Regions from separate parts of the Enterobacter huaxiensis genome, predicted to be linked through region 1. Evidence: predicted binding sites of a transcription regulator. Region 1 holds the regulator's gene; the other holds the start of a gene.
The links. The regulator Fur, encoded in region 1, represses iron uptake genes when iron is present. The targets are predictions, from matches to a motif close to ATAATAATGAGAACNACTATCAA.
Positions count from the first base shown of each region.

Region 2: D5067_RS06735 (Nramp family divalent metal transporter) is a predicted target of Fur. The motif match lies at 4,462-4,484, and genes of this name have one in related genera.

Region 1 covers NZ_CP043342.1:3,407,019-3,414,997, reverse strand. The annotation lists gene nagE (N-acetylglucosamine-specific PTS transporter subunit IIBC) at 1-1,632, shown strand, start outside; gene glnS (glutamine--tRNA ligase) at 1,802-3,469, shown strand; gene chiP (chitoporin ChiP) at 3,916-5,313, shown strand; gene chiQ (ChiQ/YbfN family lipoprotein) at 5,361-5,690, shown strand; gene fur (ferric iron uptake transcriptional regulator) at 5,837-6,283, opposite strand; gene fldA (flavodoxin FldA) at 6,575-7,105, opposite strand; gene ybfE (LexA regulated protein) at 7,261-7,548, opposite strand; gene ybfF (esterase) at 7,677-7,979, opposite strand, start outside.
Region 2 covers NZ_CP043342.1:1,384,096-1,392,074, reverse strand. The annotation lists gene ipdC (indolepyruvate decarboxylase) at 1-1,490, opposite strand, end outside; gene mgrA (L-glyceraldehyde 3-phosphate reductase) at 1,675-2,673, shown strand; gene ypeC (DUF2502 domain-containing protein YpeC) at 2,800-3,147, shown strand; gene D5067_RS06735 (Nramp family divalent metal transporter) at 3,182-4,420, opposite strand; gene nupC (nucleoside permease NupC) at 4,767-5,954, shown strand; gene D5067_RS06725 (sensor domain-containing phosphodiesterase) at 6,000-7,979, opposite strand, start outside.

The DNA of each region.
Region 1 (7,979 bases):
TCTGCGGAACTGTACAACCGCTTCAGCAGCGTTGAGCTGCCGAAAGCGCTGTCGTTCTTCAGCGGCCGTCGTCTGGTGCCAATCCTCACCTCCTTCGTGATGATCCTCGTTGCGTTCATCCTGATGTACATCTGGCCGGTGATTTTCGACGGTCTGGTGAACTTCGGTGAACACATCCAGAAGCTGGGCTCTGTCGGTGCGGGCGTCTATGCGTTCTTCAACCGTCTGCTGATCCCGGTGGGTCTGCACCACGCGCTGAACTCCGTATTCTGGTTCGACGTTGCCGGTATCAACGATATTCCTAACTTCCTGGGTGGCGCACAGTCCATCGAAGCGGGTAAAGCGGTTGTGGGTATCACCGGTCGTTACCAGGCGGGCTTCTTCCCAATCATGATGTTCGGCCTGCCGGGTGCCGCGCTGGCTATCTACCACTGCGCGCGTCCTGAGAACAAAGCGAAGGTGCTGGGTATCATGATGGCGGGTGCATTTGCCGCCTTCTTTACCGGTATCACCGAGCCGCTGGAATTCTCCTTCATGTTCGTTGCCCCGGTTCTGTATGTGATCCACGCCGTGCTGACCGGTATCTCCGTGTTCATCGCTGCAAGCATGCAGTGGATTGCTGGCTTCGGCTTCAGTGCCGGTCTGGTGGATATGGTGCTGTCGTCCCGTAACCCGCTGGCGACCCACTGGTGGATGCTGATCCCGCAAGGTCTGGTGTTCTTCGCTATCTACTACGTGGTATTCCGCTTCACCATCACTAAATTCAACCTGATGACCCCGGGCCGTGAGCTGGCAGTTGCCGGTAGCGAAGCGGATGGTCAGGACGTGAACGTGAGCGCGGACAAAGAGCAGGACGTTGCAGGTCTGGCGCGTCAGTACATCGCTGCCGTGGGCGGTTCTGACAACCTGACCGGTATCGACGCCTGTATCACTCGTCTGCGTCTGAACGTGAAAGACTCTTCCCTGGTAAACGAAGCGCTGGCAAAACGCCTGGGTGCCTCCGGCGTTATCCGCCTGAACAAAACCAGCGTGCAGATTATCGTCGGCTTCGTGGCGGAGAAAATTGCTAACGCCATGAAAACTACCGGTCCGGTAGCCGCAGCGGAAGCGTCAGCTGCCCCTGCTGCTGCACCAGCCGCCGCCAGGCCACAGGCTGTGCCAAATGCCGTGACCATCGCCGCGCTGGTATCCCCGGTCACCGGTGACGTGGTTGCCATTGAGCAGGTGCCTGACGAAGCCTTCGCCAGCAAAGCGGTGGGTGACGGCGTGGCCGTGAAGCCAACGGACAAAACCGTTGTGTCTCCTGCTGCCGGTACCATCGTGAAAATCTTCAACACCAACCACGCGTTCTGCCTCGAAACCGAAAAAGGCGCGGAAATCGTTGTCCATATGGGTATCGATACCGTTGCGCTGAACGGTCAGGGCTTTACTCGCCTGGTAGAAGAGGGTGCCGAAGTGGTCGCAGGCCAGCCGATTCTGGAAATGGATCTGGACTTCCTGAACGCCAACGCGCGCTCGATGATCAGCCCGGTCGTGTGCAGCAACATCGACGACTTCAGCGGCCTGGTTATCCAGGCGAAAGGTCAGGTTGTTGCGGGCGAAACGCCACTGTATGAGATTAAAGGCAAGTAATCGCTCCTGAGTAGAGTCATGCCTTAAGCGGCGGGGGATATCCTCCGCCGCTTTTTTTTGCAGCAACTGCCCCCATTATTTTCTCAAGAGACGTTTTAAGGGTTGTCACTACGTCCGGCTTATAAGATCATATGCCGTTATACGTTGTTTACGCTTTGAGGAATCCACGATGAGTGAGGCAGAAGCCCGCCCGAGTAACTTTATTCGTCAGATCATCGATGAAGATCTGGCCAGTGGTAAGCACACCACAGTTCATACCCGCTTCCCGCCGGAGCCGAACGGCTACCTGCATATTGGGCATGCGAAATCTATCTGCCTGAACTTTGGTATTGCGCAAGACTATCAGGGTCAGTGCAACCTGCGTTTCGATGACACCAACCCAGTAAAAGAAGACATCGAATACGTTGAGTCCATCAAGAACGACGTGCAGTGGCTGGGCTTCAGCTGGTCTGGCGATATCTGCTACTCCTCTGACTATTTCGATCAGCTGTATGCCTACGCTGTAGAGCTTATCAACAAAGGTCTGGCGTATGTGGACGAACTGTCTGCCGACGAGATTCGCGAATACCGTGGCTCCCTGACCGCGCCGGGCAAAAACAGCCCGTACCGCGATCGCAGCGTAGAAGAGAACCTGGCGCTGTTTGAAAAAATGCGTGCCGGCGGCTTCGAAGAAGGCAAAGCGTGCCTGCGTGCCAAAATTGACATGGCGTCCCCGTTCATCGTGATGCGCGATCCGGTGCTGTACCGCATTAAGTTTGCGGAACACCACCAGACCGGCAACAAGTGGTGCATCTACCCGATGTACGACTTCACCCACTGCATCAGCGATGCGCTGGAAGGCATCACGCATTCACTCTGTACGCTGGAGTTCCAGGACAACCGCCGTCTGTACGACTGGGTGCTGGATAACATCACTATTCCTGTGCATCCGCGCCAGTACGAGTTCTCTCGTCTGAACCTGGAATACACCGTGATGTCCAAACGTAAGCTGAACCTGCTGGTCACCGACAAGCACGTTGAAGGCTGGGATGATCCGCGCATGCCGACCATCTCTGGTCTGCGCCGTCGTGGCTACACCTCTGCGTCAATTCGCGAGTTCTGCAAACGCATCGGCGTCACCAAACAGGACAACACCATTGAAATCGCTTCTCTGGAATCCTGCATCCGTGAAGACCTGAACGAAAACGCTCCGCGCGCGATGGCGGTGATCGACCCGGTTAAGCTGGTTATCGAAAACTACCCGCAGGGCAAGAGCGAGCTGGTGGCAATGCCTAACCATCCGAGCAAGCCGGAGATGGGGACCCGCGACGTGCCGTTCAGCGGCGAAATCTGGATCGATCGTGCTGACTTCCGCGAAGAAGCGAACAAGCAGTACAAGCGTCTGGTGCTGGGCAAAGAAGTGCGTCTGCGTAACGCGTACGTGATCAAAGCCGAGCGCGTAGAGAAAGATGCAGAAGGGAATATCACCACCATCTTCTGTTCTTACGATGCAGAGACCCTGAGCAAAGATCCTGCTGACGGACGTAAAGTGAAGGGCGTTATTCACTGGGTGAGCGCGACGCATGCGCTGCCGGTGGAAATCCGCCTGTACGACCGTCTGTTCAGCGTGCCTAACCCGGGCGCAGCGGAAGACTTCCTCTCGGTTATCAATACCGAGTCGCTGATTATCAAGCAGGGTTATGCCGAGCCGTCTCTGAAAGCCGCTGAAGCCGGTAAAGCGTTCCAGTTCGAACGCGAAGGGTACTTCTGCCTGGACAGCCGCTACAGCACCGCTGAAAAGCCGGTATTTAACCGTACCGTCGGTCTGCGTGATACCTGGGCTAAGATCGGCGAATAATATCGCTGCTCTGGTCAATGAGAGACAAACGCCGCTATATGCGGCGTTTTTTTATTTAACGATCATGCTATTAACGGTCTGAGGAAATATTCTCTGCCGGGAAATCAGGTCAATGAGGTGCTACTTATTTTTTTAAATAAAGTTTCTATTTTTACGGAAATGGAGATGACTAAAAAACATACGGGGTAGTCTGCCTTTACGCCCTGAAATTTCTCGCTATATCCCGCCATTCCTCGTCTCCCCGTAAATGTTACAAAGCACTACTAATTATGTGCACTTCGTCATAATCCTGACTTTTGCTTATTAAAAAGCATTGATAATTCGCGTCGCGAAAAATAACCTAAAGGCGGTAGTTAATTCGAGGGTATTTCTGACTACCCCTGACCATTAGGTCTTTTATATTTTCGCCGTTTTAGGCGTTTTAATTCGTCAAAGAGGAATAATCTATGCGTACGTTCAGTGGCAAACGTAGTGCGCTGGCGCTGGCTATCGCCGGTGTGACAGCAATGTCGAGCTTGGTGATTACCCCAGAAGCTAAGGCCGAAGGTTTCATCGATGATTCTACCCTCACGGGCGGTATTTATTACTGGCAGCGTCAACGTGACCGTAAAGACGTCACCGAAAACAAATATAAAACCAACCTTGCTCACTCAACCTGGAACGCCAACCTCGATTTCCAGTCGGGCTATGCTGCAGATATGTTCGGTCTGGATATTGCCGCCTTCACGGCCATTGAAATGGCGGAAAACGGCGACAGCGGTCACCCGAACGAAATCGCCTTCTCCTCCAGTAATAAAGCCTATAAAGAAGACTGGTCCGGCGATAAAAGCGGCGTCAGCCTGTATAAGGCAGCAGCGAAATTCAAATACGGCCCGGTATGGGCGCGCGGTGGTTATATTCAGCCAACCGGTCAAACGCTGTTAGCACCGCACTGGAGCTTTATGCCGGGCACCTATCAGGGGGCCGAAGCCGGGGCTAACTTTGACTACGGCGATGCGGGCGCGTTGAGCTTCTCCTACATGTGGACCAACGAATATAAAGCGCCGTGGCACATCGAGATGGACAAGTTTTACCAGAACGATAAAAAGACCAAAGTGGACTATCTCCACTCTCTGGGCGCGAAGTATGACTTCAAAAACGACCTGGTGCTTGAAGCCGCTTTTGGTCAGGCGGAAGGGTATATTGACCAGTACTTTGCAAAAGCCAGCTACAAATTTGATGTTGCGGGCAGCCCGCTGAGCACCAGCTATCAGTTCTACGGTACCCGTGATAAAGCGAGCAATGGCACCGTCAACGATATCTATGACGGCACCGCATGGCTGCAGGCGCTGACCTTCGGCTACAAAGTGGGCCAGGTTGATCTGCGTCTTGAAGGGACATGGGTGAAGGCGGAAGGGCAGCAGGGTTACTTCCTGCAGCGTATGACGCCAACCTATGCATCGTCCAACGGTCGTCTGGATATCTGGTGGGATAACCGCTCTGACTTCAACGCCGACGGCGAAAAAGCGCTCTTCTTCGGCGCGATGTACGACCTCAAAAACTGGAACCTGCCTGGCTGGGCGGTGGGGGCATCTTACGCTTATGCCTGGGACGCGAAGCCTGCTGATATGGCCACTCCGGACGCATACTACGATCCAAACTACCGTCTGAAAGAGTCCTCTTACAGCCTGGATGCGATCTACACCCTGCAGGATGGGCGCGCGAAAGGCACGATGTTTAAACTGCACTTCACGCAGTATGACAACCACTCTGACATTCCGAGCTATGCGGGCGGTTACGGCAACATCTTCCAGGATGAACGTGACGTGAAATTCATGGTTATCGCACCATTCACCATCTTCTGATGAACGCACCGGCGGGCTGAGTCCCGCCGGTATGGAGACTGCACATGATGAAAAAAATTGTAATCGTCGCGTTGCTGGCATCAGGGCTGGTGGCGTGTGCTCAGACACAGGCGCCGAAAGAGGACACCCGTCTGAAGGAGGCGTATAGCGCCTGCATCAATACTGCGGAAGGTTCGCCGGAGAAAATCGAGGCCTGTCAGAGCGTGCTTAACGTGCTGAAGAAAGAGAAAGCGCACGAGCAGTTCGCGACGCAGGAAAACGTCCGCGTGATGGATTACCAGGCCTGCATTCAGGCGCGTAAAACCGGTAACGATCAGGAAGTGGCGAAGCGTTGCGACCAGATTTGGAAAGAAATTCGAAGCAATAACAGTAATTAATTCGCTGTTATTATGCCCGGTGGCGCTGCGCTTACCGGTCCTACAAAGGTGTCATAGCCCGTAGGCCCGGCAAGCGCAGCGCCACCGGGCTTTTTAACGCAAAAAAAAAGCCAACCTAATGGCTGGCTCAGAGTATAAACACGAACTTACTTCGCGTCGTGCGCGTGGTCGTTTTCGCGGCAGTCGCCTTCAGCGCAGTGACCATACAGGTACAGGCTGTGATTGGTCAGGCGGATGCCGTGACGGGCAGCGATTTCACGCTGGCGTGATTCGATGGAATCATCGCTAAATTCAATGACCTTGCCACAGTCGAGGCAGATCAGGTGATCGTGGTGATGCTGCTGGGTCAGTTCGAAAACAGACTTACCGCCTTCGAAATTATGACGGGTCACAATGCCCGCGTCATCGAACTGGTTCAGCACGCGATACACGGTTGCCAGCCCAATCTCTTCGCCCATGTCGATAAGACGCTTATAAAGGTCTTCCGCACTGACATGGTGATTGTCTGGTCCCTGAAGCACTTCAAGGATTTTTAACCGAGGAAGCGTTACTTTCAGGCCAGCCTTCTTTAATGCGGTATTGTTGTCAGTCATGCGGAATCTGTCCTGTTGCTAAACGATTCACTTCTAATGAAGAAGTGACAGAAAATGCACTTGGGATAATGCGTCTCATTATAGAACTGCCATGGCTAAATGAAAACTGCAAGTCTCAAGCAAAGTATGCTTATAAAAACGTGGTATCACCAACAAACTTGTTCGATGGCACCCACTTTTTACCAGGGGGATATTGTACAGGTCTGAGCGAAAAAGTTAAAAGTTTGTAGCAATTAATTTAATCGGTTTTACCTGGAAAATGGGCGCAACCAAGGCTGCGCCGCAGGGCCATCAGGCGTTCAGAATGTCGTCCAGATTCAGCTCTTCGCGAACCTGCTTAACCCATTTTTCAACGCGCTCAGCGGTGAGTTCCGGCTGACGATCTTCATCGATAGCCAGGCCCACGAAGTGATCGTCATCCGCCAGGCCTTTGGACGCTTCAAAGTGATAACCCGCCGTTGGCCAGTGGCCCACGATAGCAGCACCGCGTGGCTCGATGATGTCGCGGATGGTGCCCAGTGCGTCACAGAAGTACTCTGCGTAGTCTTCCTGATCGCCACAGCCAAACAGCGCAACCAGCTTGCCGTTGAAGTCCACCTCTTCCAGCGTCGGGAAGAAATCGTCCCAGTCACACTGGGCTTCACCGTAGTACCAGGTTGGGATACCCAGCAGCAGGATGTCATAGCCTTCGAGGTCTTCTTTGCTGCTCTTGGCGATGTCGTGCACATCGGCAACGTCTTTACCGAGCTGTTTTTGAATGTTTTTTGCGATATTTTCGGTATTGCCGGTATCACTGCCGAAGAAAATGCCGATGATTGCCATGAGTAAAATAACCTCTTGAAACTTAATGGTATGGTGGCGCAATTTGTCCACGGATAAGGGCAATAATAGCAGAACAGACAACCCTGCGGAAACAGCTATCACGCAGGACTGCACTCTGTGCTACATGAAAAGGGTAATAAAGGGGATTTTCAGACTTATGCCTTGCTGCGCAAAGCCTCGAGTTGAGCGATCAGTATCTCTTCGATCAGTTCGCTGCGGCTGATGTTGCGCGCCTCTGCCAGCTCATTTAGTGCATCGACAGCATCGGCGTTCAGCTTCAGTTCGACACGCTTAAGTCCACGAGTTTTATCGCGTTTAAGCTGGTTGCGTTTATTGATACGCAGCTGTTCATCGCGTGAAAGCGGATTCGTCTTGGGTCTTCCCGGGCGACGCTCATTCGCGAACAGATCTAGTGTCGTACGGTCCGTTTGTTCTTTGGCCATAATTCTGAGACTTCGGGGGAAACACGCCGCCCTGCTAAAGCCCGGGCGATAAGCGCGCCATCATACATCAGCGAAAACGGCGCGCCAACGACTGGAAGCCCATCGCCGTCCAGTCGCTGTCTTTTTAATCAATTCGCAGTATCAGTGAGATAGCGACGGATAGCGCGCAGAACAGCGTCCGGTTTTTCCGCGTGAACCCAGTGCCCGGCACCTGCAATGACATGGGCTCGAGCCTGCGGGAATTGCGCCAGCAGCGTGTCGCGATAAGCGTCGGTGACGTAAGGGGAGTTTCCGCCACGAATAAAGAGGGTAGGGTGCGGCCAGGCGGGAACAGCTTCCCAGCCCACAATATGAGAATACTGATCCCACAGGACCGGCACGTTAAAGCGCCACTCTCCGTCGACGAAGGATTTCAGCAGGAACTGCACAAC
Region 2 (7,979 bases), 2.0 Mb from region 1:
GGATCCAGGCTGAGCGCCTGCGGGATCTGCGTCCAGTTCCACAGCGCAATATCGTTATACCGCTGCTCCGGCCCGTGGATTGCCCTCTCAACCGTATACCCCTCGTTGTTCAGCACCAGAATAACCGGGCGCTGCTTATCGCGCAGCATGGAGCCCATCTCCTGAATGGTCAGCTGCGCCGCGCCGTCTCCCGTCAACACAATGACGCGTCGGTTTGGGCACGCCGTTTGCGCGCCAAAGGCCGCAGCAAGCGTGTAGCCAATCGATCCCCACAGCGGCTGAACGATGAAATTCACCTCCGCCGGCAGGCGAAGGTCGATTGCGCCGAAGGCAGAGGTGCCCTGATCGGCCAGAATAATGTCGCCGGGGCGAATGAAGGTTTGTAGCGTGCTCCAGAAGCTCTCCTGTGTAAGCGAGCCGCCCTCAGTCGGCCACGCGATATCGTTGTTGACGAATGGCGCGGGGCTGTCGTGCACATGCTCTTTGCACAGCTCTGCCAGGGTCTCAATGGCCTGGATCATCGGGATACCCGTGAACCAGACGTCGCCCACGCGGGAAGCGTGAGGCTGCACTTCTATCGTCTGCGCCGCGGTGAGCTGGTGCGTAAACCCGGCGGTTAGCGTATCGGTAAAACGCGTCCCGATGCACAGCACCGTGTCGGCCCCTTCAATCGCCTCTTTAACCGGTGCAGCACTCGCGGAGCCGCTGTACGTCCCGTAAAAGCCGGCCTGACGCTCGTCAAAAATCCCTTTGCCCATCAGCATGGTGGCGTGCGCCATCGGCACTTCTTTCACCCATTTCTGCAGCGCGGGCTTCAGCCCGTGGCGCAGCACCAGGAAATCAGCAAGCAGCGCCGTTCGTTGAGCCATCGCAAGGCGGACCCGGGCGGCGTCACGAAACGCCTTCAGGCAGGCGTTATCCGCGTCAGCAGGCTGCAGCGTGAGAGCGTTTACAGGCGGCGTGGCGGCTTTTTTTGCCACGTCAGCAGGCACCATCAGGTAGCCTGGACGACGTTCCCGCAGCATGGTGGTGAGCACCCGATCGATTTCATAGCAGGCATTTTGCTCGGTCAATATTGCCTGTGCCGCGGTGATCGGCTCACTCATATGGTAAAAATGACGGAACTCGCCGTCGCCAAGCGTATGGTGAAGTAACTCCCCTCGCTGCTGTGACGCCATGCCCGGCGCGCCCACAATATGTAACACCGGAACGTGCTCTGCAAAGCTCCCCGCGATGCCGTTCATGGCGCTGAGTTCACCCACGCCAAATGTGGTCAGCAGCGCGGCAAAGCCCTTGCAGCGGGCGTAACCGTCAGCGGCGTAAGACGCGTTTAGCTCGTTGGCACAGCCGACCCAGCAGATATCCGGGCTGTCTATCACGTGATCGAGAAACTGCAGGTTATAGTCGCCCGGCACGCCAAACAGGTGGTCTGCACCACAATCGGTAAGGCGGTCCAGCAGGTAATCGGCGACGCAGTATGGGGTACGCATTACAGGTATCCTTCTTATGTTGATCTCACCTTGAGTATTAAAGAAGCGTGATGGCTGTCCAGAAACGGCGCTAAGAAGGGTCTGGAAAGAATGCTTTACGAAATAGCGTGCGCTATTCTCCTTTTCATTGCGTGAGTGTAAACGTATACACTCATTTTTCCTTTCAGCGCCAGAGGTCTCAAGAATGGGTTATCAGCCTGACAAAAATCGTTATCAGACAATGCAGTACCGTCGCTGTGGTGAGAGCGGCCTCAAATTACCTGCCATCTCTCTTGGGCTATGGCATAACTTCGGCGACGCCACGCTTATTGAAAATAGCCGTCAACTTTTACAGCGCGCGTTCGATGTGGGCATTACGCATTTCGACCTTGCCAATAACTACGGTCCGCCTCCGGGCTCTGCCGAACGCAATTTTGGCCGTATTTTGCAGGAGGATTTTCTGCCCTGGCGCGATGAGCTGATTATCTCCACCAAGGCGGGGTACACCATGTGGGACGGTCCGTACGGAGATTGGGGTTCGCGTAAATTTCTGATATCAAGTCTGGATCAGAGCCTGAAGCGTATGGGACTGGAGTATGTGGACATTTTCTATCATCACCGTCCAGACCCGGAAACCCCGCTGCTGGAGACGATGAAAGCGCTTGACCACGCGGTACGTCAGGGTAAGGCCCTTTACGTTGGGTTATCCAACTACCCTGCTGAGATGGCGCGTGCGGCGATTGAGATCCTTAACGACCTCGGTACGCCATGCCTGATCCACCAGCCGAAGTATTCCATGTTCGAGCGTGCGCCCGAAGAGGGTTTGCTGGACGTGCTGCACCAGACGGGCGTGGGGTGTATTCCCTTCTCGCCTCTCGCCGGTGGCCAGCTGACTAACCGTTACCTGAACGGCATTCCTGCGGATTCCCGCGCGGCCAGCGGCAGCAAGTTCCTGAATCCCGATCAGCTCACGGAAGAGAAGCTCGAAAAAGTGCGCAGGCTGAACGCCCTGGCAGAGCGCCGTGGTCAGAAACTGTCGCAGATGGCGCTGGCCTGGATTTTACGCCACGATACCGTCACCTCGGTGCTGATTGGTGCCAGTAAAACTGCGCAAATTGATGACGCCGTGGGCATGCTGGCGAATTGCCATTTCAATAATGACGAACTGGCAACGATCGAAAGTATTCTGTCTGGCTCAAATTAAAATCACTTTTAGCAAAAAATGCTCTCCTTCATGATTTCGGAGTTGAGGCGATGAAACGAATGTTTACCAAATCGTAAAATTGCGTTAACAGGTCGCACAGCGGCCCCGATCGTGAAGGAGAAGAGTATGTTCAGGTCACTGATTCTTGCAGCGGTATTACTGGCTTCGGCCCCGCTGGTCGCCAATGCTGGCGAAATCACCCTGTTGCCATCGATAAAATTACAAATTGGCGATCGCGACAATTACGGTAACTACTGGGACGGCGGCGGCTGGCGCGACCGTGACTACTGGCACCGCAACTACGAGTGGCGTAAAAACCGCTGGTGGAAGCATGACAACGGCTATCACCGTGGCTGGGATAAGCGTAAAGCTTATGAACGCGGCTACCGCGAGGGCTGGAACGATCGTGACGACCGCCGTGGCGGCTGGGGTCACGGACACGGTAAAGGCCGCGGACACGGCCATCACCACTAACAACAAGAAAGGAGCCTCCCGGCTCCTTTCTTTTTTATAATCCCATGGCCGTACCTATCAATAACCACAGGTTTAAGGCGACGACCACCACCACAATCGCCCATCCCGCGCGCTTCACCAGCGTCGAGTTAACGAGATCGCCCATCAACGATTTGTTGCTGGTGAATACCAGCAGCGGCACCAGCGCAAGCGCAATACCGAAACTCAGCAGCACCTGGCTCATGACCAGAATGCGCGTTGGGTCCAGCCCCATCAGAATCACGATGAACGACGGCAGCATGGTGACGGAGCGACGCACCCAGAGCGGAATATGGAAACGTACGAATCCCTGCATCACGACCTGCCCTGCCAGCGTCCCGACAACGGTGGAAGAAAGACCCGCTGCCACCAGGCTCAGGCCGAATATCGTGGCAGCGGCATGGCTGAGCAGGGGTTCGAGCGTCAGGTAGGCCTGGTCAAGATCGGCAATGCCCGTGTGTCCGTTAAAGTGGAAAGCGGCGGCGGCGGTCGCCATCATCGCCAGGTTCACAAACCCGGCAATCGTCATCGCGATGCCGACATCCCATTTCGTGGCTGAATACCGCTCTTTCCGCGATCCGCCGTGCAAATGCTGGGTTAACGAAGAGTGCAGGTAAATAACGTGCGGCATAATGGTTGCACCCAGCACCCCGGCGGCGAGGAATACCGCTTCGGATGTTGGCAGGCTTGGGATCGCCATACCTTTACCGAGCTGCACCAGGTTCGGCTGGGAGAAAATCAGCTCAACAATATAGGCGGCGGCGACAAACAGCAGCAGGCCACCGATAACTCTTTCCAGCGGCTTTTGCCCGCGGCGCTGCAGCATCAGGATCAGGAAGGTGGCAATCCCGGTCAACACCGCGCCCTGCAATAAGGACACGCCGAGGATCAGCTTAAACCCAATCGCCGCGCCGATAAATTCCGCGAGATCGGTCGCCATCGCAATAATTTCGGCCTGCACCCAGTACAGCCAGACAGCCGGGCGAGGATAGTGATCGCGGATTTGCTCGGCCAGGTTTTTCCCCGTGGCAATCCCCAGCTTGGCAGAAAGCATTTGGATCAGCATCGCCATCAGGTTAGCCCAGACGACTACCCACAGCAGCTTATAGCCGAAGCTGGCCCCGGCCTGAATATTGGTCGCAAAATTACCCGGATCGATATAGCCAATGGCAGCAATGAACGCAGGTCCCATTAATGCGAACCGCAGCTTGCGCGCTGCTCTGCCACTGCTACCCTCTACGCGACTGTTTGTCATTATCTGCCTCTGGAAATATAGCCTTTGCTATGTTTAATGCTATCAAAATGAGAATGATTATCAAGATCATTTAGATGGTTTACGGTGATTTCTCTGATAGCTACGAACAATAGGTGGGCAGGGGGTGCGACATCACAGAATGTGAAAATGCGCAGTCATTTGTGAAGCGTAGCACACAAACTTAACTTTTCACTCATTTACCTAACATAACAAAAATGTATTGTTGATCACTATTTTTGAGACTCGTCACAGGATGTAACTATAGTGTGGCCTTGATCTCGTTTTCTTTGCGCTTGTTACATAGAATGTGCACGGAAATTAAACCTGCCTCATATTTGGAGCAAATATGGACCGCGTCCTTCATTTTGTCCTGGCACTTGTTGTCGTTACTGCACTTGCACTGTTGGTCAGCACAGACCGCAAAAAAATTCGTATTCGCTATGTTGTTCAACTGCTGGTCATTGAAGTTTTACTTGCGTGGTTCTTCCTGAACTCCAACGTAGGCCTTGGCTTCGTGAAAGGCTTTTCCGAGATGTTCGAGAAACTGCTCGGGTTCGCTAACGAAGGCACAAACTTCGTCTTTGGCAGCATGAACGATCAGGGCCTGGCCTTCTTCTTCCTGAAAGTGCTTTGCCCTATCGTCTTCATCTCTGCGCTGATCGGTATTCTCCAGCACATCCGCGTCCTGCCGGTGGTTATCCGCGCAATCGGCTTCCTGCTGTCTAAAGTCAACGGCATGGGCAAACTGGAATCTTTCAACGCCGTGAGCTCCCTGATCCTGGGTCAGTCTGAGAACTTCATCGCGTACAAAGATATCCTCGGAAAAATGTCCCGTAACCGCATGTACACCATGGCGGCAACCGCAATGTCGACCGTTTCCATGTCTATTGTGGGCGCGTACATGACCATGCTGGAACCGAAATTTGTTGTTGCGGCACTGGTTCTGAACATGTTCAGCACCTTTATCGTCCTGTCGATTATCAACCCTTACCGCGTTGACGCCAGCGAAGAGAACATTCAGATGTCAAACCTGCACGAAGGACAGAGCTTCTTCGAAATGCTGGGCGAGTACATTCTGGCGGGCTTCAAGGTTGCCATCATTGTTGCCGCCATGCTGATTGGTTTTATCGCGCTGATCGCCGCACTGAACGCCCTGTTCGCAGCCGTTCTGGGCATCTCCTTCCAGGGTATTCTGGGCTACATCTTCTACCCAATTGCTTGGGTGATGGGTGTTCCGGCTCACGAAGCGCTGCAGGTTGGCAGTATTATGGCGACCAAACTGGTGTCTAACGAATTCGTGGCGATGATGGATCTGCAGAAGATTGCCAGCACGCTCTCTCCGCGCGCGGAAGGCATCCTGTCCGTGTTCCTGGTCTCCTTCGCGAACTTCTCGTCCATCGGTATTATCGCCGGTGCGATTAAAGGTCTGAACGAAGAACAGGGTAACGTGGTTTCTCGCTTCGGCCTGAAGCTGGTATACGGCTCTACGCTGGTGAGCGTACTGTCTGCTTCTATCGCAGCACTGGTACTGTAATCCGAACGGTGAAATGAAAACCGGAAGCCTCGGCTTCCGGTTTTTTTATGCCCGTAATTCCGCTAACGGCGTGGGTTTGCCTATCAAATAGCCTTGCAGATAGTCGACACCGAAACGCAGCAGCATGTCGCGCTGCTCGGGGGTTTCCACAAATTCAGCCACCACCGAGAGTGACTTTGTTTTTGCCAGGTTGCAAATCGACTGCACTATCATCGCGTCCATGCTGTCGGTACAAATATCCTTCACGAAGCAACCATCAATCTTGATGATGTCTGCCTCCAGGCGCTTGAGGCGCTCGTAATTCGCGTACCCTGTACCAAAGTCATCAATGGCAATGCGGAAACCGTAGTCTCTCAGCTGCTGGATATTGTTGATGCTGCTCCCGGAGTTAGAAAACGCCTGTTCCTCGGTCACTTCAATCACCACTGTCTGCGGCGCAACGCCATAACGCTCGAAAAGCGCGACGATCTCCGCGGCAACGTCATTTTGCATTAAGGTCATCGGCATCAGATTGACGGAAAAACGGGTGCCATCCTGTGTGGCAGGATGCGCGCGTAGCCACATCAAGAGATTCTCGACCACCTGCAGGTCAAAGCGGTGGCTCATGTTGAACTGGGCAATCAGCGGAATGAAGCGATCGGGCGTAATAATCTCTCCATCACTTTCCATGCGCGCGAGAATTTCATAATACCCTTTACCCTGCGCATTCCGGATAGGCTGGGCATACAGATGTAGCCCCCCCTCATCTAGCGCACGTTTAATACGTGCCAGCATGAGTACTCTGTCCGTTGTTTGCCCGGAGACATCCTCAACGCTGTTGGTCAAGGCCAGGACATTATGCGCCGCACACGACTGCTCAGACAGCCAGCTGAGCTGCCCCAGCATGTGGTGTAGATTTTCACCGCTCCCCATTTCGCCCCAGGATGCGCCGAATTCAATATCCAGCCCGGTGTTGTTCCAGTAAATTTTACGGCTATTGAGCCGATCAACCATATGCTGCAAGCGCTCCGCCGTTCCCGGCCCCAGCAGCACCAGCACCAGTTCACTCCCTGGCAGCTGGAAGAGGGTCTCATCTTTTTGCAATAACGGCTGCAGTGAGGCCGTAATAATCCGCTTGCAGTGCACCCTCATCAGAATGCCGTAATGGCGGCTCAGGAACTCCAGGTTGTCCATCCGCAAACAGCATATTTTGGCGTCGGGATGATTCAGCAGAAAATCTTCCAGGGCACGAATATTAGGTAATCCCGTCAGAGGATCCGTGAGTGCAATCTCCTGCCAGCCCCGCTTCATACGCTCGCTTCGCTGGTAGATCCGCGACATGTAAAGCAGGCAGATTGCGAAGGAGATCAGTACGGACAGGATAAAGGAGAGCGAATGTCCCGACTCGACGCCGTTGAGAAAGTTATAGTTATAGTTCAACAGCAGGAGTGCGGAAGCCGCCCACAGCAAGGAAATGAGAGCGTAGCTCAGGCGACTGATGCCCAGTGTAAAAAGAATAAAAATAACCGGCATCAGATATCCGGCAATTATAGGTGATTCGAGTGGCGTACATAAGATTGCGATAATTGACACTAAAAGCATTAGCCAGATGACTATAAATAATGACTTTTTGTGGAAAAATATGGGCTTTACGCTCCGCCGCCAGAAGGTCCTGGCATAGCGGGGATTAATAATCATTCTTAATGGATAATAGAACATCATGGTGAAAATCAACGCCGCGCAGATCAGGCTTTGAATATCGACGACGTTGTAAATCGCCGTTCCTTCACCGAAGAAGTTAGAAATAGTGACAGGAAAGTGGAATAAATATCCTGCGAGGTACATGGATATTTTGATGCCGACAGGCACCATGAAACCAAGCCAGAAAATCCTAATCCCGATGTACCTGTTGGGCACGCCGTAGCGCCAGCGCTTGCCAAGCATCAGACGGACTGCGCCACATGCGGCGAAGACAGAAAACGTCTGACAAAATAAGAGAACCGCATATTGTAGTGGAGCTAAATCAATGAGGAATATATTAGTAAT